Regions from separate parts of the Amphibacillus xylanus NBRC 15112 genome, predicted to be linked through region 3. Evidence: riboswitches for the same ligand, from Rfam matches in the RefSeq annotation. Region 3 holds a riboswitch; each other region holds the start of a gene.

Region 1 (6,114 bases), 1.2 Mb from region 3:
TGAAGTAGATGTAGGGGAAATTAACTTAACTGATGTGAGTAGTCATTGGGATTTAGAAACGAATATTGGTGATATTAATCTTGAGTTACAGGAGTGGGAAGGCAGAATAGATGCAAGATCAAATATCGGTGAGTTAACGTTTCGATTGCCAAGTCACGTTGAATATTATTCACTTCATTTAGAAGCAGAGTTAGGGAAGGTTAGAGGGGTAGATAATCCAATCATTGGATATCGCTCTGCTACAGAAGCGGGCCCAAGCTTAAATGCATTTACTGACATAGGTGATATCGAGATTCATTGGCAACGATAGAACAAGTAAGTAAAAACAGCTAGTTGATCCTTTAAATTGAGGAATTAACTAGCTGTTTGACTGACTTGGATTATCTTTAGGAGCAATTGCGCCTGAACGAGGCACTTTAATAGAAAACGAAATATTTTCATCAGTTAAATCAAGCTCCTGAACACTAAAACGGAAATTACTCTGAATATCGATTTGTGTCACGGCAACATAAATTTGTTCATTTTTTGAATCAAAGTAAAGCCAATCTGGTGAATCAACTTGCTTATTGAAATAATGAAGAATTCGGTCTTTAGGAAGATTTAATAAGCCAAGAGACATTTCAGTGACTAATAAAACTAAGTCGCCATTTTTTTGGACAACTGGATCCATACGAATATTAATTGGAAGTGAAACACCAAAAGCAGAGAATGAACCAAACAGATGGAGATCTTGATCGATATGCACTGAAAATCGCGCAGAATCAGATTGCAAAACTTGGTCGAGATAATCATTTATTAATTGATTTAAATCTCCTTTTGTCGCTTGTACTTTAAATTCTGCTCCAGGTTCATCGATAACAACTGGATTTGGTAATGGATCAGACTTTGGTGGTGTTGTGAAGATAATGACTGCAAAAACCGTAATCGCCACAATATTGATTCCAAAAAGAATGAGAAAATACATTTGCCAATTTCTATTTTTCACATGATCACCTACTTTAGATAACATCTAACTTATAACGGTGAAAATGGATGAGAATGCTTATAATTTTTTTATTGAGGAGAAATTTGTTCATCCATCATCTCTTTTTTTTCTTGTGCTATAAGCTCGAATGTCGGAAGCATTTCTTCTAATACTCGGGCACCGATGAGTGAGTAGCCTGTCTCATTCGGATGGAAATTATCATTAGCTAATAAATTTACTCGATCGATTTGAAATAGGTCATGAATTGGAATAAAGTGTCCTTGCTCATAACTTTCAAATGTCACTTTGCCAATATTATTCCACTTGTTTAATATATCCTCGAGTGCCTCAACCTCATCAAAATAGCCTTCAAAAGGATTATAAAACCCGATTAGAAAAATTTCCACATCTTCATTGTATGATTGAATGAGCTCGAATAGTTCTATTAATCGAGATTGATAATGATCGATTTCTTCATCAAAAATCGCCTCATTTAAGCTTAAAATATTATCGCGAACAATTTTAATCATATCATTTGCACCGACAGTTAACAAAATAATATCTGCTCGCCGAATGGAACGTTGAACAGATGCTTCTTCTTTGATTCTATCAATGACTTGATTTGTTTTAAATCCTCTCTGACCAAAGTTATCAATTCTTACTCGATAATCCATAGCTGAAAGGCGACGCTTAACCGTTGACAAGTAGCCATCACGATTTGTTTCATCACCAACACCTTGAGTTAACGAATCACCAATAGCAGTAATATAATAGTCATTTTGGGTAAAGACATTTATCGTTTGCTCAACCGCTTCTTTAAGTGTTTGTGAAAGATCATTTGTTGCAGTTTGAACCTCTTCATCCATACTTTCCACTTGACTGATAACTTGATCAATAGGTTCTTGATCTGGCTCTGTAACAGTCGTTTGATTAAATTGATTCGGTCTTAAGAGAAGAAATAGAAATATGGCAAATAAGATAACTGTCATGCTTATCCAAAACAATTTAATTTTTCGTCGTCGCGTCATAGTTAACACCCATTCAGAAATAGTTAGATAATATTATTTATTCCCTTTAATGAAATAAATAAAACGATTCGGACGTACCCAATTTAATCTTGAAAAAAATGCACCGCTAACAATTAGCGGCGCAAGTTTATTTTTATTTAATCATGTTTAGGTGTGGCACGAATTTTCTTAGCTGCACCAAAAATACATTGATCTTCAACGTAAAATTGATCATTTGCTTCGGCTTGAGCTTTTAATTCAGTATAGTCATCTTTAGTTCTAAACCAGATCAGCTTCGCATCAGCTGGTAATTGGTCGATTGTACTTGGATTGGAGACAAACAATAGATCAATTGGATCTGTATTGTCAGCTAAGTCAGTTAATTTAAAGCCTAATTTCGTTAATTTTGCTAAACATTTATGCTGAGTCCGATCACCAGCAATGACTATATTCTTCGGTCTAATCCCACCATCTTCGCGAGCAAATGGTGATTCTAGTACCCAACGCACTGCATCATCTAGACTAAGTTTAATAGTAGGCTCTGTTCCCGTTGCTTTTGCAATTGCCTGATCTAGATCTGCAATAATATCGTCAATACTTTCTAAGCCAACTGATAAACGAATCAGTGATTCTGATACACCACTTGCTTTTAGCGCTTCTGCATCTAATTGCTGGTGAGTAGTTGATGCTGGATGAATAATTAGTGATTTTGCATCACCAACGTTAGCAACGTGAGAGAATAGTTTTATATGGTCAATGACTTTTCGACCGACCTCACGCCCACCCTTAACACCAAATGTAATAATTGATCCGAACGTATCAATTAAGTATTTCTTAGCTAATTCATGAGAAGGGTGTGATGCTAAGCCAGGGTAGTTTACCCATTCAACTTCAGGGTGATTCACTAAATAGCTTGCTACTTTTTCCGTATTTTCCGAATGACGCTTAATACGTAGGTTTAATGTTTCTAACCCTTGTAAGAAATAAAAAGCATTTTGAGGACTTAATGAAGGTCCGATATCACGTAATAATTGTACGCGTAATTTTAATGCGAAAGCAGCTGGACCGACATCAGTGCCAAAGCGGATACCGTGATACGTTTCATCTGGTTCAGTAAAGCCAGAAAAACGTCCTTGTGTCCAATCAAATCGACCACCATCGACAACAATTCCGCCTATTGAAGTCCCATGACCACCAATCCATTTTGTCGCAGAGTGAATGACGATATCTGCACCCCATTGAATTGGCTTCGCACCATATGGTGATGCAAAAGTATTATCAATAATTAACGGCACACCATGTTCATGGGCAATATCAGCGACCGCTTCAATATCAAACACATATAAAGATGGATTAGTAATTGTTTCAGCAAAAATCGCTTTTGTCTTATCAGTAATAGCCGCTCTAAAATTCTCAGGATCTGTACCATCAACAAAAACAACATTTATACCATACTTAGGTAGTGTCTCTTTGAATAAATTATAAGTTCCGCCATATAAATTACTATCAGCAATAATTTCATCACCAGTTCCTGCGAGGTTAAAAATCGCTAACGTAATCGCAGACATTCCTGAAGCAGTTGCTACAGCAGCCACACCATCTTCCAATATCGCAACACGCTGCTCAAATGCATCAATCGTTGGATTCATGATCCGCGTATAGATGTTGCCAGGCTCAGCTAGAGCGAATAAGTTTTGTGCATGCTCCGTATCTTTGAACACATAAGAAGTTGTTTGATAGATTGGAACTGCCCGTGATTGAGTTGTTGGGTCAACCTGTTGCCCCCCATGAATCAATTGCGTTTCTACACCGGTTGAACGAAACTGTTCTTTTGACATTTTTTAATCTCCTCCTTGAATGTGTATGTATAACTCTATTTACAAAAAAACCTCTTCTAAGTAAGAAGAGGTTGCGGTGTCTTAGCCTCGTCTTATCTGTCAGATTCATCATCTGTAGGATTTAGCACCTTTCTTACAAGTAGGTTGCTGGGCTTCGTAGGGCCTATTCCCTCCGCCACTCTCGATAAGAGCTATACATATTAGTATGGATTATAGTGGAGAATAAACTATTCGTCAAGTAATTAGTTTAAAAATTTAAACAATTTAGACAAATTGGTGAGAATAGCACAAAACTCTTATCAAACGCATAAATTATTGAAGGATAGGAGTTGAGGAAAATGGCAGAATATGAACAAGACTTTTTAAAAGCCGCTCGAGAGTGGGTCAGAAAAATGGATAGTCTATTCCAGCGCTATTCAGATGACAGCCTACTCGCATCGATCGATCAATTTTTTCAAAACAAACAAATACCAACTTATATTAAAAACACAGAAGATGAGTGGATCGTCACATATCAATTACCTGGTGTCACTAAAGACCGGATTAAAATGTTCATTCGAGACAACCGCTTAATTGTACAAGTAACTGAGGATGAGAGTCAGGAAATTAAAGACGATCAAAAAGATCTCTATCACTTTAAACAGTTTACTCGCTCAAGAGAAAGTATCATTCTTTTACCCGGTGCAATTATTCCTTCAACACTAAAAGCAGATTTCAGAAATGGCTTACTTAAAGTTAAAGCAAGAAAACAAAGAATTAATAAAAGAGATCTTTTACTAGATTAGCTTAAATCTCTCTGAATGATTTTGTACAACCGCTTTTGATTATGACTAGATTCATTAGTTTTGCTAAATATAATCAGAAGCGATTTTTTTAGCTTACAAATGTGAGTCAATTTCATAATACAAAAATCTAGTTAAGAACACGAACAATTACAAATGAAAATACAATATAATACGTAAATAAAGAAGCCTAATCAAGTGATTGGAACGGCAGGCGGCGACTCCAGCGGGAACAATCGTGTCCGAAGATCCAGTGATAAAAGCTTGAAAAGCTTTTATCAATTAGCTGAGGCCGATCCCGCGGAAAGCGTCCGCCTAGAGTGGAAATCACCGCGTCACCTGTAACCCAATTGTTCGTGTTTTATAGCCAATTAAGTCATTATGAAATTCATTCATGTATATTTGTGAACAATTATTGAGTTTTATGGTATATTTAGGACAAGGAAGGGGGTTTATATGTTGGGCTTTACTGAACTTATTATATTTTTAAACTTTCTTTTAGTCATTGCAATTGTTTTTCTTGAGCATAGAAATCCAACGTCAACATGGGCTTGGATTCTTGTTATTACATTTATCCCGATCTTTGGTTTTTTACTTTATTTAATTTTCGGACGCAAGCTGAGTCGTAAGCAACTATTTATTTGGGATAACAAAAGTAAATTAGGTGTAAAGAAAGCCGTAGCAAATCAACTAGAATTATTGGATGAAGGGAGTTTTCCTATTCCCGATCTTTATAAAGATAATATTGATTTATTCTACTTACACTTGCGCAATAATGATGCTATTTTAACTCATGAGAATAAGGTAGAGGTTTTTAATGACGGACAAGCAAAATTTGACCGACTTATAAAAGATTTAACTGAGGCAAAGGATCATATTCATATCCAATACTATATTTACCGAGATGACGCATTAGGTAAAAAAATTGCTGACGTATTAAAATTGAAGGCAAAGCAAGGTGTCTCAGTTCGATTTTTATATGATGATTTTGGCTCGAGAAACTTAAAAAGAAAATTCATCCGTGATTTGAAAAAGGCTGGAGTCAAAGTTGAAGCATTCTTCCCTTCATTAATTCCAAAAGTTAATTTCAAAATCAATTATCGTAACCATCGTAAGGTCGTCGTAATTGATGGGAAAATTGGTTACATAGGCGGATTCAATGTAGGTGACGAATATCTTGGTAAGGTGCAAAAGTATGGCTACTGGCGAGATACCCACCTCCGAATTGTTGGTGAATCTGTACGTAGTATTCAAACACGTTTTATCCTAGATTGGAACCAAGCATCGAAACATCAGCTAATTTTATATGATCCAGTTTTTTATCAAGCTGAACCACAAGGAAATGTTGGGATGCAAATTGTTTCAAGTGGTCCAGACTCGGATTGGGAACAGATCAAATATGGTTATATAAAATTATTGATGGAAGCAGAAGAGTATGTATATATTCAAACACCATACTTCATTCCAGATGAGAGTCTTGCTGATGCTGTCAAAATTGCCTCACTATCTGGGATCGATGTAAG
Region 2 (6,114 bases), 1.2 Mb from region 3:
CTATTCATAATATAGTAAGCCTTCATGAGATCAACACCGTTAACCGGAGCCTCTTTTTCAACAACTTCATGCCCCTGATCTTCCAACCACTTAGCCATTTGGTAAACTGACTGCTTTGCTGCATCACTAACCGCCGTACGCACAGGGGAGGCAGTCGTAAACGCTATTCTTAACTTTTTCATAGGTGAATTTTTTGTTAAATCAAAAAAACTTCCATCATAAAGTGGCGTCTGGTAAGCAGCTTCAGGTTGAACAACTTGGAGCACGTCCAAGAGTGCTGCACTATCGCGAACTGTACGGCTCAGGACAAAATCAATTGCTGCTCCTTGCCACGAGCGACCAACACCCGGACCTACCGGCGTTCTTCCACGAGTTGGTTTTAAACCAAATAAACCAGAAAAGCCAGCCGGAATTCTAATTGAGCCACCACCATCGCTAGCTCCAGCAACAGGAACGACACCACTTGCTACAAGCGCTGCCGCCCCACCACTTGACCCGCCTGGTGAATGATTAAGATTCCAAGGATTACGTGTTGGACCGTAAAGCTCTGCCTCTGTAATATTTTTCAAGCCAAATTCTGGCGTTGTTGTGTGACCGAGCATTATAAAGCCTGCATCCTTCAGTCGAGCGGTAAAGTTCGAATCATATTGAGCAATATTTTTCGACAAAAGCTTTGAACCTGAACTTAGCACTTCTCCTTTTATTGCATGGGAAATATCTTTTAAAAACATCGGCACACCGAAAAATGGCTGATCATTATCTGTTAAATTATCAATCTCTATGTAAGCACGCTTCTTGCGCGTCCGGGCCACCGCATTAAGCTTAGGGTTCACTTCTTCCATTCTTTCAAATGCAAGATCTGCTAAATCTCTTGGTGAGACTTCTTTTTTGCGAACCAACTCAGCTAATCCAACTGCATCTAGTGATAGGTAAGTCTTTAAATCCATTATGATTGCCCCCTCAGTTATATTTATTACAGTATAGCAGAATTACAGATAATAGAAAAATTCAAAGTTGATGACTGTGGGTGAATAATTTTTTATAAAAAAAGCCTTCTCCCGTATCCCGCTTTATCAGCATCATACTAGATCTGGCTTTTTATGATCAAACTATTCTTCGTCACTAAGTAGCACGCCACCGACTGCATACTCAGACTTTTTCATATCTTCTAAAAAGACAACGACTTTATCTCGTGATGCACCGGTTGTTTCGACTATTGCATCAGTTACTTTTTCAACGCAGGCACGTTTTTGCTCTTCTGTGCGACCTGCTAACATTTTTATCGTGACATATGGCATGATAGTCCACTTCCTTTTTTCAAAAAATAATTTACCGTTAGTGTACACTACCTGCGAAGAAAAATCATCCATTCACCTAACTGTAGCTTATTTACCCCAAACTTCTTTAGCAATCTTAACGACATGCTCAAGCTTATTCCACTGGTCCTGTTCAGTAAGTAAGTTACCATGATGTGTCGAAGCAAAACCACATTGCGGGCTTAGGCATAGTTGCTCTAACGGCACATATTTTGCCGCTTCCTTAATTCTCGCTTTCACTTCATCAACGTCCTCAAGTTCACCCCGCTTCGATGTAATCAAGCCAAGCACCACCTTAGCGCCTCCATGCGGAATATGCTTAAGCGGCTCAAACCCGCCAGAACGCTCATCATCATATTCTAAGAAAAAGCCATCAACCTTTTCATTAGCAAAAACCGTCGGTGCAATATATTCATAGCTACCTGTGAAAGCGTAGGTCGATTGATAGTTGCCACGACAAATATGGGTTGTCACTTTTAAGTCCTCTGGCTTATCTGCTAAAATCTCGTTCACGACTCGAACAGCTAATTCAATTAAGTACTCTCGCTTATATGGTCCACTATCAAAATCAATCTCAGGTGATGCCAATACAGCAAAGTTGACATCATCTAATTGTAAATAACGAACCCCCGCATCATAAAATGCCTTAATCGCATCACGGTACGCCTGAATGATATCAACAGCATACGCTTCATAGTCTGGGTAAATCTCTGAGTTAAAAATCTCCTCCCTAAACAATTGGTTAGGACTTGGAATCGTTTGTTTAACTACCGCACGTCCAGCGACAATTTTGTTCAATTCAATAAAATCATTAATAAATGGATGCTCAGGATTAAATGAAATTTTCCCTATATTTCTAACGTGATACGCCTCAGTCTCAACACCCTTAAAGGAATAACCTCTGTCAGGCACATACCCCTCGATCCCAATTAAATTTTCTAGAAAATCAAGATGCCACCAATCACGACGGAACTCCCCGTCTGTCACAACCTCTAAACCAATCTCAATCTGCTTTTCAACAACATGCGTCACTTCCTCTAGCTCGACCTGCTTTAAATCTGCTAAGCTAATTTTTCCTGTTTTATAATCTTTACGTGCCTGCTTTAATCGTTCAGGTCTTAATAAACTCCCAACATGATCTGCATAAAATGGTGCTTGAATCGTCATTTCCCATCGCTCACTTTCTTAGTTTAATTTAGAAAAACTTCTCGTTATATCTGTCTTTAAATCCTCAACTGCTTCAATCCCTACTGAAAATCGAAGCAATCGATCATCAATTCCTAACTCAATCCTTTTTTGTTCAGGTATATCCGCGTGCGTCTGTGTGGCCGGATACGTTATAAAGCTTTCCACCCCACCCAAACTTTCAGCAAAACTAATTAACTTTAATTCTTGTAAAAATTGTTTAACCCATTTCCCGTTTTTCAATTGGAAGGAGATCATCCCACCTTTCCCCGGATAAAAGACCTCAGCAACACATGGATGTTCCGCTAAAAATTGAACGAGCGCTTTTGCATTTTTCTCCTGTTGTTTTAAACGTAATGCTAAAGTTTTCATCCCCCTAATGACTAGCCACGCATCAAATGGTGACAATGTTGCACCAATATTATTGTGTAAATCTGCAAGTTGCTCAGCTAGTTTAGGCGATTTTGCAACAACCAATCCAGCTAAAACATCGTTATGTCCTGCCAAATATTTCGTCGCACTATGCACAACAATATCTGCGCCAAGCTTTAAAGGCTGTTGTAAATATGGTGTGTAAAACGTATTATCAACAATCAATAGAAGATTATGCTTGCGCGTAAGCTCAGCTACAGCTTCAAGATCAATTTCAGTTAATAACGGGTTCGTCGGCGTTTCAATAAAAATTGCTTTCGTCTCGCTAGTAATCTCCGCTTCTACCTCACTCAAATGTTCAAAGTCTACATAACTCACATTTAGTTTCCCTTGGTTTTGCCAATGTTCAAGCAGTCGATACGTCCCGCCATATAGCTGATCAGATCCGATCACTTGATCACCCACTTTGAATAAAGCAAGCACAAGCTCAATTGCCGCCATTCCAGAACTCGTGGCAAAACCAGCTACCCCACCCTCTAGCAAAGCAATGCCATCCTCTAAAATCTGGCGCGTCGGATTTTTTGTTCTCGTATAATCAAAACCAGTCGATTCACCTAACGTCCTGTGATGGTATGCAGTCGATAAATGGATTGGCGCACTCACCGCCCCTGTTACCTCATCAATCCGATTACCCAATTGTGTCAAAATTGTTTCCTGATTTAACACCACTTTTCACCTCCTTTTATCAAAATAAAAAAGACTCTCTATAAGAAGAAAGTCTTTAACTAAAAAAAGGCATTCTTCTTATCTTCTAGGCAGTTGCCTATTTGGAATTAGCACCGTTCCTTGCTCTACACAAGGTGGTTGCTGAGACGTCACTGGGCCAATCCCTCAGTCTCTCTGGATAAGAAATAAAAGTATACAATTTTAGCTCGCTTCTAAATGATGCAATTGACTTATGTAATAGCTTAAGCTAATTTCTTTAAAATATCAAGATGTTTTTTTAATTTTCTGAAAAAGTTGATGATACACAATATTTTGTGTAAGAAGAAGTATAATTAAAAAACAGGTAGAACATCCTCTTGATAGTTACAGGATTAACTAATAGAAAGGATGATCTACCATGTTAAACAGTATTACCGAAAATATATTTTCTAATCACATCTTTTGTGTTAGCGGCAAATGGAGTGGGGGTGTGGAATCTTTAACGATTGATTAAGTTTTTTGCACAAACGTTAATGATTTGCGACTTATCTTCAACCTTTGAACAGATTTTACGACTAAACGTTAACGATTTACGCTTTATCTTCAACCTTTGAGCGAGTTTTAACACCAAACGTTAATGATTAACGCTCTATCTTTAATCTTTGAGCAAGCTTTACCGCAAAACATTTACGATTCGGACTTATCTTTAACATTTGAGAGTGATTTAACACCAAACGTTTACGATTAACCACTAATCTTTAATCTTTTAGCAGATTTTACGACTAAACGTTAATGATTAACGCATTATCTTCAACCTTTGAACAAGTTTTAACACCAAACGTTAACGATTAGAGCATTATCTTCAACCTTTGATCGGTTTTTAACACCAAACGTTAATGATTAACGCTCTATCTTTAATCTTTGAGCAAGTTTTACCGCAAAACGTTAACGATTCGGACTTATCTTTAACATTTAAGCGTGATTTAACACCAAACGTTTACGATTAACCACTAATCTTTAATCTTTGATCGGATTTTACGACTAAACGTTTACGATTTACGCATTATCTTCAACCTTTGAGCGAGTTTTAACACAAAAGGTTTACGATTAACCACTTATCTTCAACTTTTGAGCAATTTTCACAACTAAACGTTAACAATTAGCCCTTTTCCGGCAAAAATTATAGCTGTTTCCGGGCTAACAACAAAAAACACCCCATCATATGACAGGGTGTCAGCACATGCAGAGCGAAAATTCTCCTAAACTCGCTCTAGTTGATGTGCTTCTCGATCGGCAATTATTTTTTCAACAATATCTTCGCCGAGGCGCTCGATTGTTCGGCCTTCTTCACGTAAATCGCGACCTAAAGCGGCTGATGCCATGTTAATCAATGATGTACAAATTGGTGTTGCGACATCGACTTTTGCTGCGATCGTTTCTAATAAAACTAAGCCTTGTGGTACGTCTTCGGAAATATATCGTGAATCAACGACAACAGGGCCTTTAGCGCGAGTTGGCATTGCAGCATACCAGAAGAAAACTTCTTTTGCATCGCGGCTATCGTCCAACGTATTACGATACTTACATGCCTCAACGTAAGAAAGTCTCTCGGAGCCCAGCTTTTCCATAACATCCATTTTCTCAGCATCAAGTGCTTCGAGTATATTCCATACGCTAGGTGTGAAAACTTCATGGTACATGCAATAGTCTCCATTTGTCTTTTCAATTCTAGGAATACTCATGATTGCGCCAACTGTATGGACAATCAAGTTAGGATTATGCAACGCTGCCTCGATGACTGAAGGCACGTAGGCAAATGGGAAACCTAATTTATTTAAAGTTTTCTTCGCTTCCTCAGTTCGGCTCGCTGGATAGATTCCTAGTGGGTTACGGACATTACGGAAACCAACCTTAACAGTTCCTGGTTCAGAGATTCGACAATCAATAAATGAACTCTGAGCTTCACAGATTAATAAATCAATATCACCACAATGCTTTAACACGTAAGCCGTTGATAAATAACCAGGGTTAATTAAGAGAATCTGGCCATCACGCAAATGTGGTTTAATTCGCTTTATTAAATCTTCGTGATAGTTTGTTTGAATATAAATAATGACAACTTCACTGTCACTAATTTCTGAGATATCTCTTGTCACTCGATTAATTTTTGCGGTTTCTACCTTATCATTCTCAACTAGATCTACGCGCCCGCCATTTTCTATTAAATAATTAAAATTCTGATCATGCATCGCATTTGATGTTTTAATTAACGACACATCATGACCATATAAACTTAATTGAGCAGCTACTGCTGTACCGCCATTACCGGCACCTAAAACTGAGATTTTCATATTATCAACCTTTCTTCATGATCAATTTGATTTATTTGTTGATGATTAAACTCATCTTGATTTAAGAAAATTGTATCTAATATGCTTTCAGTCAGCTCACCAAATAACGGTCCACAGCTGACTTGATTCAATGACGGCCCACCATTATACTCAATAAAAACTGGTACACCATCCTCATCAATAGC
Region 3 (6,114 bases):
CTTTATCTTCTGTACGTACAGCAACAATGTTTACATATTGCGAATCGTCTCCTTCAAAGAATAATGCATCCTTTTCTGGAGATAAACCTGCTTCAATCGCATAGTTAGCGTTGATCGCCACTAATTTGTCTGTTTCATTCTCATATGCTTCAACTAATAATTCAGCATTTACATCTGGCGAAAACGTTAAATTATATGGATTATCGACAATATCATTAATTTCAGCTATCGTTTTATCGATATCATCCGCGAGTGTAATAAAACCATTTGCTTCAAATAATGATAAGATACGGCCATGGTCAGGGATATTACGACTAATAATGATTTCAGTACCTGGTTCAATTTGATCAATACTTGTAATCTCTTTTGAATAAATACCTAATGGTTCAATATGAACACCACCAAGATTGACAATATCATAATTATTCTCAGCAATTGATTTTTCTAAAAATGGTATATGTTGAAAGAAGTTTGCATCAAGTTCTCCACGTGCTAAATCTTCATTTGGTAGTGCGTAATCTGTGTAAGTTTCAATCACAAGCTCAATACCTTCTTCAGCCAATAGATCAGAGATTTCTTCTAATATTTCCCCGTGTGGCACACTAGTCGCCCCTACTTTTATTACATTTTCATCAGAACTTGAATCCCCACATGCTGCTAGAAACAAACTTGCAATAATTAAAACAATACCCAACAATCTCTTTTTCATTATTATCTCCCCTTATTGTTTTTTTTATATTAACGCTTATCAATTTTCTTCGTGATAAAATCACCAATAAATTGAAAAACGAAAACGATAACGATAATTAAAACAGTACAAACAAAGACAATATCAAAATCACGTCTTGTGAAGCCAAAGTAATAGGCATAGTCACCTAATCCTCCAGCTCCGATCATTCCTGCTACTGCGGTATAGCCAACGATAGCAATTGTCGTTACGGTAATACCAGATACAAGCGCAGGCATTGACTCCTTGATCAGAACCTTCCAAATAATTGTTGAAACTTTTGCTCCCATCGATTCAGCGGCCTCAATTACACCTTTATCTACTTCTCGTAAAGCAATCTCAACCAATCGGGCATAAAATGGAGCAGCACCGATAATCAATGCAGGTAAAGCTGCATTAGTTCCTCTGAAAGTTCCGAATAATAGCATTGTAAATGGAAATAGTAAGAAAATTAAAATAGCAAAAGGAATCGCTCGAAAAACATTCACTACAGTAGCTACTATTAAGTTAATGTATTTATTTTCCCAAAGTCCATCCGGTGATGTAAGGTATAGAACTAATCCTAATATTAGACCTAATACTAATGTGCCAAGCATCGACACTAATGTCATGTATAGTGTTTCACCAGTTGCTTCAATTAAATCTAGCCATTCAACATTTGGAAACAAATTAGTCATGTCAAATCACCTCCACTTTAACAGTGGTTGATTGAATATACTTAATCGCTGATTCAATCCATTCATCACGACCAGTTATATGAACATACAGTGATCCATAAGGACCGGCTTGTGTCTGCTTAATATTACCATGTAATATATTTAGCTCCACATCAAACTTTTTAGCTACTTGACTAATTAACGATTGATTTGTTGTCTCGCCAATAAACTGTAGCTTCAAGAGTTTTCCTGTTGAAACAGTTTGAAGCAAAGTTTCTTCAGTGACCTCTTCATCAGGTTTACCCATCACTTGTTCAACAAATCGTTTTGTAACTTGATGTTGTGGATTTGAAAACAAGTCGAGTACGGCCCCTTGTTCGACAATTCGACCATTTTCCATGACCGCTACGTTATGACAAATCTTTTGAATGACATCCATTTCATGTGTAATGAGAATAATCGTCAATCCTAATTTTTCATTTATATCCACTAATAACGATAATATAGAATCTGTTGTTTCTGGATCCAAAGCTGAAGTAGCCTCATCACAAAGTAAGATCTTCGGACGATTTGCCAAAGCACGAGCAATACCCACTCTTTGCTTTTGACCACCACTTAATTGTGAGGGATAAGCATCTTCTCTCCCTATTAATCCGACTAAGTTAATCAGTTCATCAACTCTTTTTTCACGTTCAGCTTTTTCAATACCGGCAATCTCTAATGGAAATGCAATATTCTCACGAACTGTCCGTGACCAAAGTAAATTAAAATGTTGAAAAATCATCCCAATATCTTGTCGTCTTAATCGTAGTTCCTTTTTGGATAATTTCGTAATATCCTCATCATCAATAATAATTGATCCACTTGTTGGCTCCTCAAGTCGATTTATCAAACGGACAAATGTACTTTTCCCTGCCCCACTATAGCCGATAACACCAAAAATTTCTCCCGGCTTAATCGATAAATTAATCTTGTCAACTGCATGTATCTCACTTTTACCTAAGGAAAATCGTTTTGTTAGTTGACTTATTTTAATCATTTGACTCCCCATCCTTTAAAATGACGAAATAAAAACGCCTTTCTGTTTATGAAAGAACAGAAAGACGTATTTTTATATCTAGTCTCTATGCTCTCTCATCTATCAAAGCTTTTTGCTTTGCAGGAATTGGCACCATTTTAAACAAACATTGTTTAACGGTTGCCGGGTTTCATCGGGCCAGTCCCTCCACCACTCTAAATAAGAGAATATTATATTTAATTAACTGATATCATAGCATTTGATCTTTATAGTGTCAATTGTTTTTTTGAAAATTGCTAATACATGTTATACTATAAAAAAAATAGAATTGGATGAATGATTTTGAAAGCACCTATATTTCAATTACCTTATTTAGACGATCAGAGTGAGATTTTTAACTTAGAGGATCATCTTGGAAATATCATTGTTCTAACATTTTGGACTTCGTGGTGTCCAGAGTGTAGTGTTGATTTAATGTTAAAGGAAAAACTTTATCAAGCAAGCGATAAGAATATCGTAAAATTCCTTACGATAAATGTTTCTGGCAGAGAACGTAGCACCATCGCTGGTCTCAAATATTTCCGTGAATATTTAACACAACCAACATTAATTGATCGAGGAGTTGAAACATACCGTACATATAATTGTCATGGCGTACCTACAACAGTAATCATCAATCCAAAAGGTGAATTGATTAAGCAAATAACAGGACAAGTAGATCTGATTGAGTTAATCGATACGATTCGTCCGTTTATCTAGACAAGTCATTTTAAAAATCGATTCATAATCCTACTAGACAATGTGTAAGATACCCATAAGTTTAATGGTAGGATGAGTAATAATAACAGAACATCTGTCACAATCGACCATGGCACAAACTCGATGTTAATCAACCATCTAACTAAAATAAACAGAATAAAAAATATTATAACTGTTAAGATGAGTTTTATAATAAGTTGCCTATTCCTCAACTTAATCACTCCTATCAATTATTTACTAAGTAGACGCAGTTAACTTGCAAAATATTCTGGAAAGCCCACTGATACAATAAGGCAATCTTTCTAAATTGAGATTTATTGACTTAATCTTAGCACTTTTATAATTTTTTACCAACCGGTCTAATTCTATAAAATCACGCAAAAAAATCAACACTAGCCGGTTAAACTTGATTAAGTAAGTCTCCTAATCCAAGTTTAAGCTAGTGTCACCTTTAATTTGACTCATTTTAGGCTTGATCTAAAAGCTTTTCATACTGCTCAGCTGTTAACAACTGCTCTAGCTCTTTTTCATCAGTCGCCTTAGCTACAATTAACCAACCATTCTCATATGGTGATTCATTAACTAATTCTGGCTGATCTTCTAGCTCTTCATTTACTTCCGTTACAACTAATGAGATTGGTGCATAGAGCTCAGATACTGTTTTAACAGACTCTACACTCCCAAATGTGTCTGTTGCAGATAGTTGATCAGCAACTTCAGGTAATTCAACAAATACAATATCCCCAAGCTCATCTTGCGCATGCTCAGTAATTCCTATTCGAAAGCTGTCGCCTTCTTGCTTAACCCACACATGTTCATCTGAATATTTTAAATTACTTGGAACACTCATGAAAATCCTCCTTTATTATTTCCAAACTTGTTCGTATTCTTCTATCTTAAATCCTAATGTAACATGATTACCATCAAATGCAAGTGGACGTTTAATCAACATGCCATCAGAGGCTAAGATTTGAATTTGCTCTTCTTCTGTCATAGCTGGCAATTTATCTTTAAGTTGCATTTCTCGATACTTAATGCCACTCGTATTAAAGAACCGTTTAATTGGCAACTCACTTATTTTAATGATCTTAGTTAATTGCTCGGCAGTTGGCGTCTTTTCCACAATATTAAGATCCCGATATTCTACATTATTTTCATCTAACCATTTCTTTGCATTACGACATGTACTGCACTTTGGATAACAATAAAACTCAAGCAACATATTCACTCCTTAGTTATCAACTAATATGTATAGTATAAGTTGGATAGCTCGTTTTTGCTAGTAAACTGCTTATTGACTAATATGTGAACAAAAATATAAATTACTCGCTAACGAATGAGCTATTTCATTGGTGTTGCATATTGTTTTAAGGATTTAGCCATATTACCAGTATCATTACTTTTAAGGAGGATATATTTATGCAACAAATGAATCAACAAGCGAATGGCTCAATGCCTCAACCACCAACAATGATAAGTAGTAAGGATTTCTTATACCTTACTGATATGATGTCATGGAATTTAAACGTCGTAAAAAAAGCTCATGCATTGGCTGAGAAATGTCAAATACCTGAAATTAAGCAAGCAATTGAACAAACTGAAAAAATGCATCAAAAACATTATAATCAGTTACTCAACTTCACTAAAAGTCAAACGAACTAACAGAACACTATATGGAGGTATTAGCAATGCAACCAAGTAAAGTCCAGAATCCTGAAACACAAATAGAAAAAACACCGAATCTGAATGATCGCGATATACTTAATGATTTACTTGCAACAGAAAAATATATGACTGACGGATACTCGACAGCATTGAACGAAGCGAGTAACCAAGCGTTATACGATAATATTTTGCAAATATTTACCGAAACACAAAACCAGCACCGACATCTTTTTAATTTAATGTTTAAACATGGTTGGTATAGCTTGGATCGTGCTGAACAACAACAAATTAACCAAGCTGTAAATCAATTTACTGATTATAAAAATCAATTCCCATTACATTAAACACATAACACTCTAAAGATTAGTTACTAGCAAATTTATACACCTAATCTTTAGGGTGTTTTTTTGACTACCTTAAACCGTAATCATTCCTATTTACAAAATGTTAATAATACGCTAAAATCATTAAAGATTCATTATTATATTGATACGTTATCTCATAATTTCATCAAATTCTTAATAAAGTAATGATACGTCAACGTACGTAGCTAATTAATCAAATTGTCAGAACATGCTATTTGGCTAGCTAATTAATAAATTCTCTCAAAAGATTGGAGTTAACTTTTATGAAAGAGTCACTTGTAACAATTAAAAACCTTTCCTATGCCTATGAGGATAAAATAGCGTTAAATGACATTAACCTTGATATTCATGAAGGTGATTTTCTAGGTCTAATCGGACCAAATGGTGGTGGGAAAACGACACTAATTAAATTACTGCTTGGATTAATTCCGATCCAGCAGGGTTCAATTCATTTATTTGGTCAAGACATCAAGCATTTTAAAGACTCCAATAATATCGGCTTTGTTTCTCAGAAATCAAATGCATTTAACCGCGGATTTCCTGCAACCGTTAGAGAAGTGGTCGCAACAGGCCTTGTCGCAAAGGTTGGGTATTTTAAATTTTTCACAAAAGCTGAGCACCAAAAGGTGATGAAGGCAATTGAAACAGTTGGTATGTCTGAATATATTGATCAAAATATTGGCGATCTATCAGGTGGGCAACAGCAACGCATTTTTATTGCACGAGCAATTGTGAGCGATCCTAAATTATTAATTTTAGATGAGCCTACAGTTGGTATTGATACAGAGCATGTTCAGAAATTTTATCAATTACTGAATCAATTAAATCAAGAAAATAATATTACACTTTTACTTGTCTCACATGATATTGGTACAGTTACAAAATATGCTAATGGTGTTGCATGTTTAAATAAAGTATTACATT
Region 4 (6,114 bases), 980 kb from region 3:
TTGAACCGTTTTTCTATGGTGATGAAAATACTCCTGGCTTAATTAACTCTGAAGAGCTAGAAGATGTTATTTTAATGCTTTGTGATGATAATCACGGTAATTTACGCACGCTTCCAACTGAGGATATGCGTAAACACTCAGGTGGCTATGGTATGTATTATCACTTTGATTACCATGGTGGCCCAGTTTCGTATGAGTGGATCAATAGCTCATACTTGCCGAAGATTTGGGAGCAAATGACGATGGCTTATGACTTCGGTGTACGAGACTTATGGATTGTGAATGTTGGTGATATCGCTACTCAAGAGCTGCCATTGTCGTTCTTCCTTGATTTAGCTTATGATTTTGATAAATGGGGAACAAATGCGATTAATAAGACTGATGATTATACAAAACAGTGGATTGAACAACAATTTGCAGGTGTGTTCAATTTAGAGCAAAAGGATAAGGTTTTTGAATTATTAAATGGCTATACTAAAATAGCTCATAACCGTAGACCTGAAGCAATGAATGTTGATGTCTATCACCCTGTAAACTACCATGAAACGGATCAATTACTTGATCGAATTGATCATTTATTAGGACTGGCAGAAGAATTGTATCAGGAAGTAGATCAACAACATTTTACAGCTTACTTTGCATTAGTTTATTATCCAACTGTTGGCAACTTAAATCTACAGAAAATGTGGTTACTCAACGGTAAAAATAAATATGCTGCTCAATTAAACCTTATTGAGGCGAATAAGCTAGCTGAACAAGTAAAGGCTTGTCTGAAGAGGGATCAGGAGATTGTTGATGAATATCATACGATTGCTGATGGTAAATTCTACGGTATGGGGTTATCCGAGCATATTGGTTTTGTTCATTGGAATGAAGATGAGAATAAAAACCCTGTCCTATCCTATGTGTTACCGGTGAATAAACCAAGACTTCTTGTCTCAATTGATGGTACAGAACTAAGAAGTGAAGGTAGTCCATGGCATGTGAATACTTTGCCATTAGTCGACTTCTTAGAGCCAGATGTGAATCAAGCTTCGTTTACTATTTCAAGTGTGAGCGAGAAAAAAGCAGAGTATCATATTTCTACTGATCAGGATTGGTTATCATGCTCAGCAGCAAACGGCGTTTTAGATGGTAAAAATAAATTGTCAGAAACGATCCATGTATTTGTTGATCGAGATGGGTTAGCTGATCAAGCTGAAGGACGCATTACAGTTAAAACACCAGTTGGCAAAGTGACGATTGTCGTTCCTGTAGTTAATAACGATTTTACAAATTATCCAGATATGACATTTGTAGATACAAAAGGTTATATCTCAATAGAAGCAGAACACTTTGCTACTCAAAAGGCGACTGAAAATCTAGATGGTACGCTGAATCGTTTTGAAGTCCTAGATGGCTACGGTAAGACTTTATCAGCAATTAAAGCATTCCCGACAGATACACATTATCAAGTTGGTAAAGATGCACCATTTGTTGAGTATCATTTTGTTACACAGGAAGCGGGTGTATATGAGCTTGAATTTTATTTACAGCCATCCAACCCTGTAACGCGAGAGGGTACAATGTATGCTGGTATTCAAGTCAACGAAAATGATGTTGATGTAATCAATGTCCTTCCTGATGGTTATCATGTAGATGGACCACACTGGGGAATAGATGTGATCAATAATATTCGTACAACTAAAACAAAAATAACTTGTGAGCAAGGCTTAAATAAATTACGAATTTATGCAGTAAGCCCTGGCTTTGCGTTAGAAAAAATTGTCATTTACCCGGATGGTAAAAAGTTAGCTAATAGCTACTTAGGTCCGAATGAAACGTATTATGTTGGTAGATAAAATAAATAGTATTACGAAATACCCAAAAGCAAAATAGCTTGCTTTTGGGTATTTTTTTATCTCTTCTGTTCTAGTTTTTTTGGAAAAACCATATAGATAGGTTAGCTAGATTAAATAATTTTATAGAAAAGGGATAATGAAAATGATCTATATAATTTTCGCTTTATTGTTTGTTTCAGTATTTGAAGTCTTTGCACATAGCTCAATTATCAGTTCGTTTATGGTTGTCTTGGGCGGGTCTGATATGATGCTAATTATTTTATTTGTTGTGTATTTAATGGCGGTAATGATCGGAGCCATTCTTTCTGGTTATTTGATTGATCAAGTAGGTGCAAAATTCATTTCAATCATTGGGTTGTTCGCAGTATCTGGGATATTAGTTGTTTATCTATTTGTTCATTCACCGGGTCAATTGTTAACGATTAGATTTGTCCATGGCTTATTTAGTGGGTTTTTATTTACTAGTATACTTGTTCAATTATCAACAATTGAGACATCAGTAGTTAAAGGTAGTTTTATAAAATATTCAGCTTGTATCATATGTCTGGCTTCATTTCTTGGATCAAGTTTTGGTGTTATTATGAGCAAACATTTTGTTGTTGAATCTGTATTTTACTCAATCAGTTTGTTAATATTTGCGCTCGGTGTTGTTAGTATTTTTATAATAAAAGAACCTGAAGTAGCGCAACGAATATTAAGCTTCTCAAAATACCTTAAGGCGACATTTGTCTTAGTCAATCAATCAGTAATGGGCTATAGCTATTCTGCTGCGCTATTATTGATGTTTACTCAAGGCACATTGCACTACCTACTACCACAAAAAATAGCTACATTAGGAGAATCATCTAGCTTAACGGTGTATTTGCTCACTGTTTTTATTCTAGTTAGTAGTATTGTATTACTCCTACCAACTAAAAAACTCTTTGAGCGTTTTTCAACAGAGATCATCATAATCTTTGGAATGCTAATATTGTCTTTATGTCTATTCATGATTAGTTTTATTAATTTAGTTCCCATTCTGTATATATTAATGACCATGTACGGGTTTGGATTTGCTTGTGTATTATTACCGATTTTACAAGGTGTTGTAGAGGGTCCTTCAGACGTTAATCGAGGCATTGGCTTTGGATTATTAATTTGTTTTATGGCATTTGGTGTGTTGGCAGGGCCATTTGTTACAGGCGTTTTTCCGACTATTTCACTATCATTTTTAATTGGTGGATTTATTTTAGCGCTCTGTTCAGCTTATTATGGATTCTCGATTAAACTAAATCAAATAAACTCAATGATTAACAACTAATCCCAGGCGAATCAATTTTTATAGAATTTAGTTTATTAACTTAATAATAAAAATTTTCAAAAAACGGTTGACAATTAAAAAGTTCGCTATATAATTGGATTTACAACTTTTAATAAAAAACTAAATAGTTTGTTTTTTCTTATCCAGAGAGATGGAGGGACTAGGCCCAATGATATCTCGGCAACAGATTCATTTATGAAAACTGTGCCAATTCCTACAAGTGCGATATGCATTTGAAAGATGAGAAAGAGCGGTTTCTAATTTTCGGATAGAATCCTTTCTTTTCATCTTTTGAAAAGGAAGGATTTTTTGTTTTTGCAAAAGTTTTCTATGTGGGGGGAATGGTTCGTGATTAAGTTCAGTGATGTATCCAAAACGTTTACGATTGGAAAAAGGCAGGTTCATGCTGTTCAAGATGTGTCACTCGAGGTGAGTGAAGGTGATATTTTTGGCATTATTGGCTTTAGTGGTGCTGGAAAAAGTACATTATTACGGCTTGTTAATCAGTTAGAGCGACCGACAAAGGGCTCGGTTTTTATCAGGGATATAGATATTAGTAAGCTATCGGCCAAACAATTGCGGAAGCAGCGGAGCCAAATCGGGATGATTTTTCAAAACTTTAATTTATTAACATCACGTAATGTTGCTGGAAATATTGCTTATCCACTTAAAGTAGCCGGCTATAACAAACATGAGATTAAAGAACGAGTTACTGAATTACTTGAATTCGTTGGATTATCTGATAAAGCCAAGGACTATCCTGAACAGTTGTCAGGAGGTCAAAAACAACGAGTAGGCATTGCAAGAGCACTTGCTTCGTCTCCTGAGATTTTGATTTGTGATGAAGCAACCTCAGCTTTAGATCCAGAAACAACGCAGGATATCTTGAGGTTGCTAAAGAAGGTGAATCGTGAACTAGGCGTAACCATTTTATTAATCACTCACGAAATGCATGTAATTCAATCTATTTGTAATAAAGTTGCGGTAATGGAAAGTGGTCGAGTGATTGAGTCAGGTCCGGTCTTTGATGTTTTTACAAATCCGAAGCATACGACTACACGTCGCTTTATTCAATCGGTACAAAAAGATTTACCTTCAGATACGATTTTACAAGAGTGGCAGAGAAATAATGGCGGCAAATTATATCGTGTTATCTTCAAGGGTTCATCTACTGTTGATCCATTACTATCAACGATTACAAAGAAATACAACGTAGATTTTAATATTATTTATGGCTCAGTCCAGGAATTACAGGAGCAGCTTTTTGGCAATATGATAATTTCTCTTATTGGGGATGAAGGTAATAAGCAAAAGGTTCTAACTGAATTATCGAATCTAGTTGAAGTGAGGGAGGTTGATATTAATGAACGTTGATTGGATAACTTTTTGGCCGAGAGTCGTTGAAGCAACAGGTGAAACGATCTTCATGGTTGCGAGTACACTGTTCTTCGGTACAATTTTAGGCTTAACGATTGGGTTATTGTTATATGTTTCAAGAGATAATCATCTGCTTGAAAACAAGTTTGTCTTCAATCTATTAAACTTTGTTATTAATTTAATTCGCCCAATTCCATTTATTATATTTTTAGTTGCAATTTCACCAATTACGCGTCAAGTCATTGGCACAACGATTGGTACGGTTGCTGCGATTTTCCCAATGACGATTGTGGCGAGCTTTTCGATTGCTCGAGTTGTTGAAAATAACCTTGTCAATATTGATCCAGGTGTCATTGAAGCAGCTCAGGCTATGGGGGCAGGTCCATTGAGAATCATTTGTACTGTGCTAATCCCAGAAGCGCTTGGTCCACTGATCCTTGGCTTAACATTTATGACAATTAGTTTAATCGACTTTTCAGCAATTGCAGGAACAGTTGGAGGGGGTGGTTTGGGACATCTGGCAATGACTTACGGCTATCAACGGTTCGATACAAGTGTGATGGCGGTGACGGTGTTAATATTAATCGTTCTTGTTCAAAGTGCTCAGTGGGTTGGTAACACAATTTCTAGAAAGATCATGAGAAAGTAATTTTTGAAAATAAGGGAGAGATCTAATTATGAAAAAGTTTAAGAGTTTATTAGTTTTACTTGTCGTCTTGTTTCTAGTCGCGTGTGATTCAACAAGTGGTAAGACTGCAACAGCAGATGATCCTGTACTTGTCAAAATTGGAGTGAACGGTTCAGACGGTAAGCAGTGGCCAATTTTAAAAGAAAAAGCTGCAAAAGAAGGCATTGAAATCGAGTTAGTTGAGTTCACCGATTATACAATTCCAAACAATGCACTTGCTGAAGGTGAAGTTGATTTAAATGCTTTCCAACACTTTTCCTTCTTAGCACAGTACGTTAATGAAAGTGGCAATGACCTTTATCCGATTGGTTCAACAGTTTTTGCACCGTTAGGTCTTTATTCAGAAAAAATAACAAATATCAGTGAATTAAAAGCAGGCGACAAAATTGCAATTCCAGATGACCCATCGAACCAAGCACGAGCATTGCGATTATTAGAGAGCGCTGGTTTGATTACACTTGCAGATGATTTTGGTCTGTTTGGTGATCCAAGCAAGGTAATAGATAACCCACTAAATCTTGAAATTATCCCAATGGTAGCACAGCAAACACCGCGCGTTTTACCAGATGTCGCTGGATCTATTATCAACAACGGAATTGCCGGTCAGGCTGGTTTTGATCCTGCGAATGACCCAATTTACAGAGAATCAGGTGAGGATGAGAGTGTCTATCCATACATCAATTTGATTGCAGCTCGAACAGAAGATAAAGATAACGAAGTCTATAAAAAGATTGTTGAATTGTATCAAGAACCAGATATTGCAGCAGCCATTGCTGAAGATACAAATCACGGGTCGTTTATTATTGAGTTATCCGATGAGGAAATTGAACAGTTATTTGAGGAGTTAAAGCAAGGGAATTAAATTAAAAATTCATAGGGGGAATTTATAATGACAATTAGTAAAACTG

Evidence for each region. Region 3 has a riboswitch for S-adenosylmethionine ahead of AXY_RS04215 (methionine ABC transporter ATP-binding protein). Riboswitches for the same ligand answer to the same signal wherever they lie in the genome.
Region 1: it holds a riboswitch for S-adenosylmethionine, as region 3 does, so the genes downstream of both, AXY_RS10575 (O-acetylhomoserine aminocarboxypropyltransferase/cysteine synthase family protein) here and AXY_RS04215 (methionine ABC transporter ATP-binding protein) in region 3, are expected to answer to the same signal.
Region 2: it holds a riboswitch for S-adenosylmethionine, as region 3 does, so the genes downstream of both, AXY_RS10035 (methionine biosynthesis PLP-dependent protein) here and AXY_RS04215 (methionine ABC transporter ATP-binding protein) in region 3, are expected to answer to the same signal.
Region 4: it holds a riboswitch for S-adenosylmethionine, as region 3 does, so the genes downstream of both, AXY_RS11575 (methionine ABC transporter ATP-binding protein) here and AXY_RS04215 (methionine ABC transporter ATP-binding protein) in region 3, are expected to answer to the same signal.

What each region holds. Positions count from the first base shown of each region.
Region 1 is NC_018704.1:2,192,702-2,198,815, reverse strand. It holds gene AXY_RS10590 (DUF4097 family beta strand repeat-containing protein) at 1-310, shown strand, start outside; gene AXY_RS10585 (YpmS family protein) at 359-985, opposite strand; gene AXY_RS10580 (GDSL-type esterase/lipase family protein) at 1,054-1,992, opposite strand; gene AXY_RS10575 (O-acetylhomoserine aminocarboxypropyltransferase/cysteine synthase family protein) at 2,130-3,809, opposite strand; SAM riboswitch class I at 3,899-4,000, opposite strand; gene AXY_RS10570 (Hsp20/alpha crystallin family protein) at 4,148-4,594, shown strand; gene cls (cardiolipin synthase) at 5,048-6,114, shown strand, end outside.
Region 2 is NC_018704.1:2,070,189-2,076,302, forward strand. It holds gene AXY_RS10020 (amidase) at 1-947, opposite strand, end outside; gene AXY_RS10025 (2-hydroxymuconate tautomerase) at 1,110-1,298, opposite strand; gene AXY_RS10030 (5-methyltetrahydropteroyltriglutamate--homocysteine S-methyltransferase) at 1,386-2,483, opposite strand; gene AXY_RS10035 (methionine biosynthesis PLP-dependent protein) at 2,502-3,599, opposite strand; SAM riboswitch class I at 3,675-3,784, opposite strand; gene AXY_RS10040 (NAD/NADP-dependent octopine/nopaline dehydrogenase family protein) at 4,838-5,929, opposite strand; gene AXY_RS10045 (sugar-transfer associated ATP-grasp domain-containing protein) at 5,926-6,114, opposite strand, start outside.
Region 3 is NC_018704.1:842,367-848,480, reverse strand. It holds gene AXY_RS04225 (MetQ/NlpA family ABC transporter substrate-binding protein) at 1-709, opposite strand, end outside; gene AXY_RS04220 (methionine ABC transporter permease) at 739-1,404, opposite strand; gene AXY_RS04215 (methionine ABC transporter ATP-binding protein) at 1,406-2,422, opposite strand; SAM riboswitch class I at 2,515-2,627, opposite strand; gene AXY_RS04210 (TlpA family protein disulfide reductase) at 2,738-3,160, shown strand; gene gcvH (glycine cleavage system protein GcvH) at 3,627-4,010, opposite strand; gene AXY_RS04200 (arsenate reductase family protein) at 4,026-4,382, opposite strand; gene AXY_RS04195 (hypothetical protein) at 4,580-4,822, shown strand; gene AXY_RS04190 (spore coat protein) at 4,849-5,169, shown strand; gene AXY_RS04185 (metal ABC transporter ATP-binding protein) at 5,454-6,114, shown strand, end outside.
Region 4 is NC_018704.1:2,435,272-2,441,385, reverse strand. It holds gene AXY_RS11585 (glycosyl hydrolase 115 family protein) at 1-1,841, shown strand, start outside; gene AXY_RS11580 (MFS transporter) at 1,984-3,141, shown strand; SAM riboswitch class I at 3,278-3,388, shown strand; gene AXY_RS11575 (methionine ABC transporter ATP-binding protein) at 3,490-4,515, shown strand; gene AXY_RS11570 (methionine ABC transporter permease) at 4,505-5,167, shown strand; gene AXY_RS11565 (MetQ/NlpA family ABC transporter substrate-binding protein) at 5,196-6,068, shown strand; gene AXY_RS11560 (M20 family metallopeptidase) at 6,096-6,114, shown strand, end outside.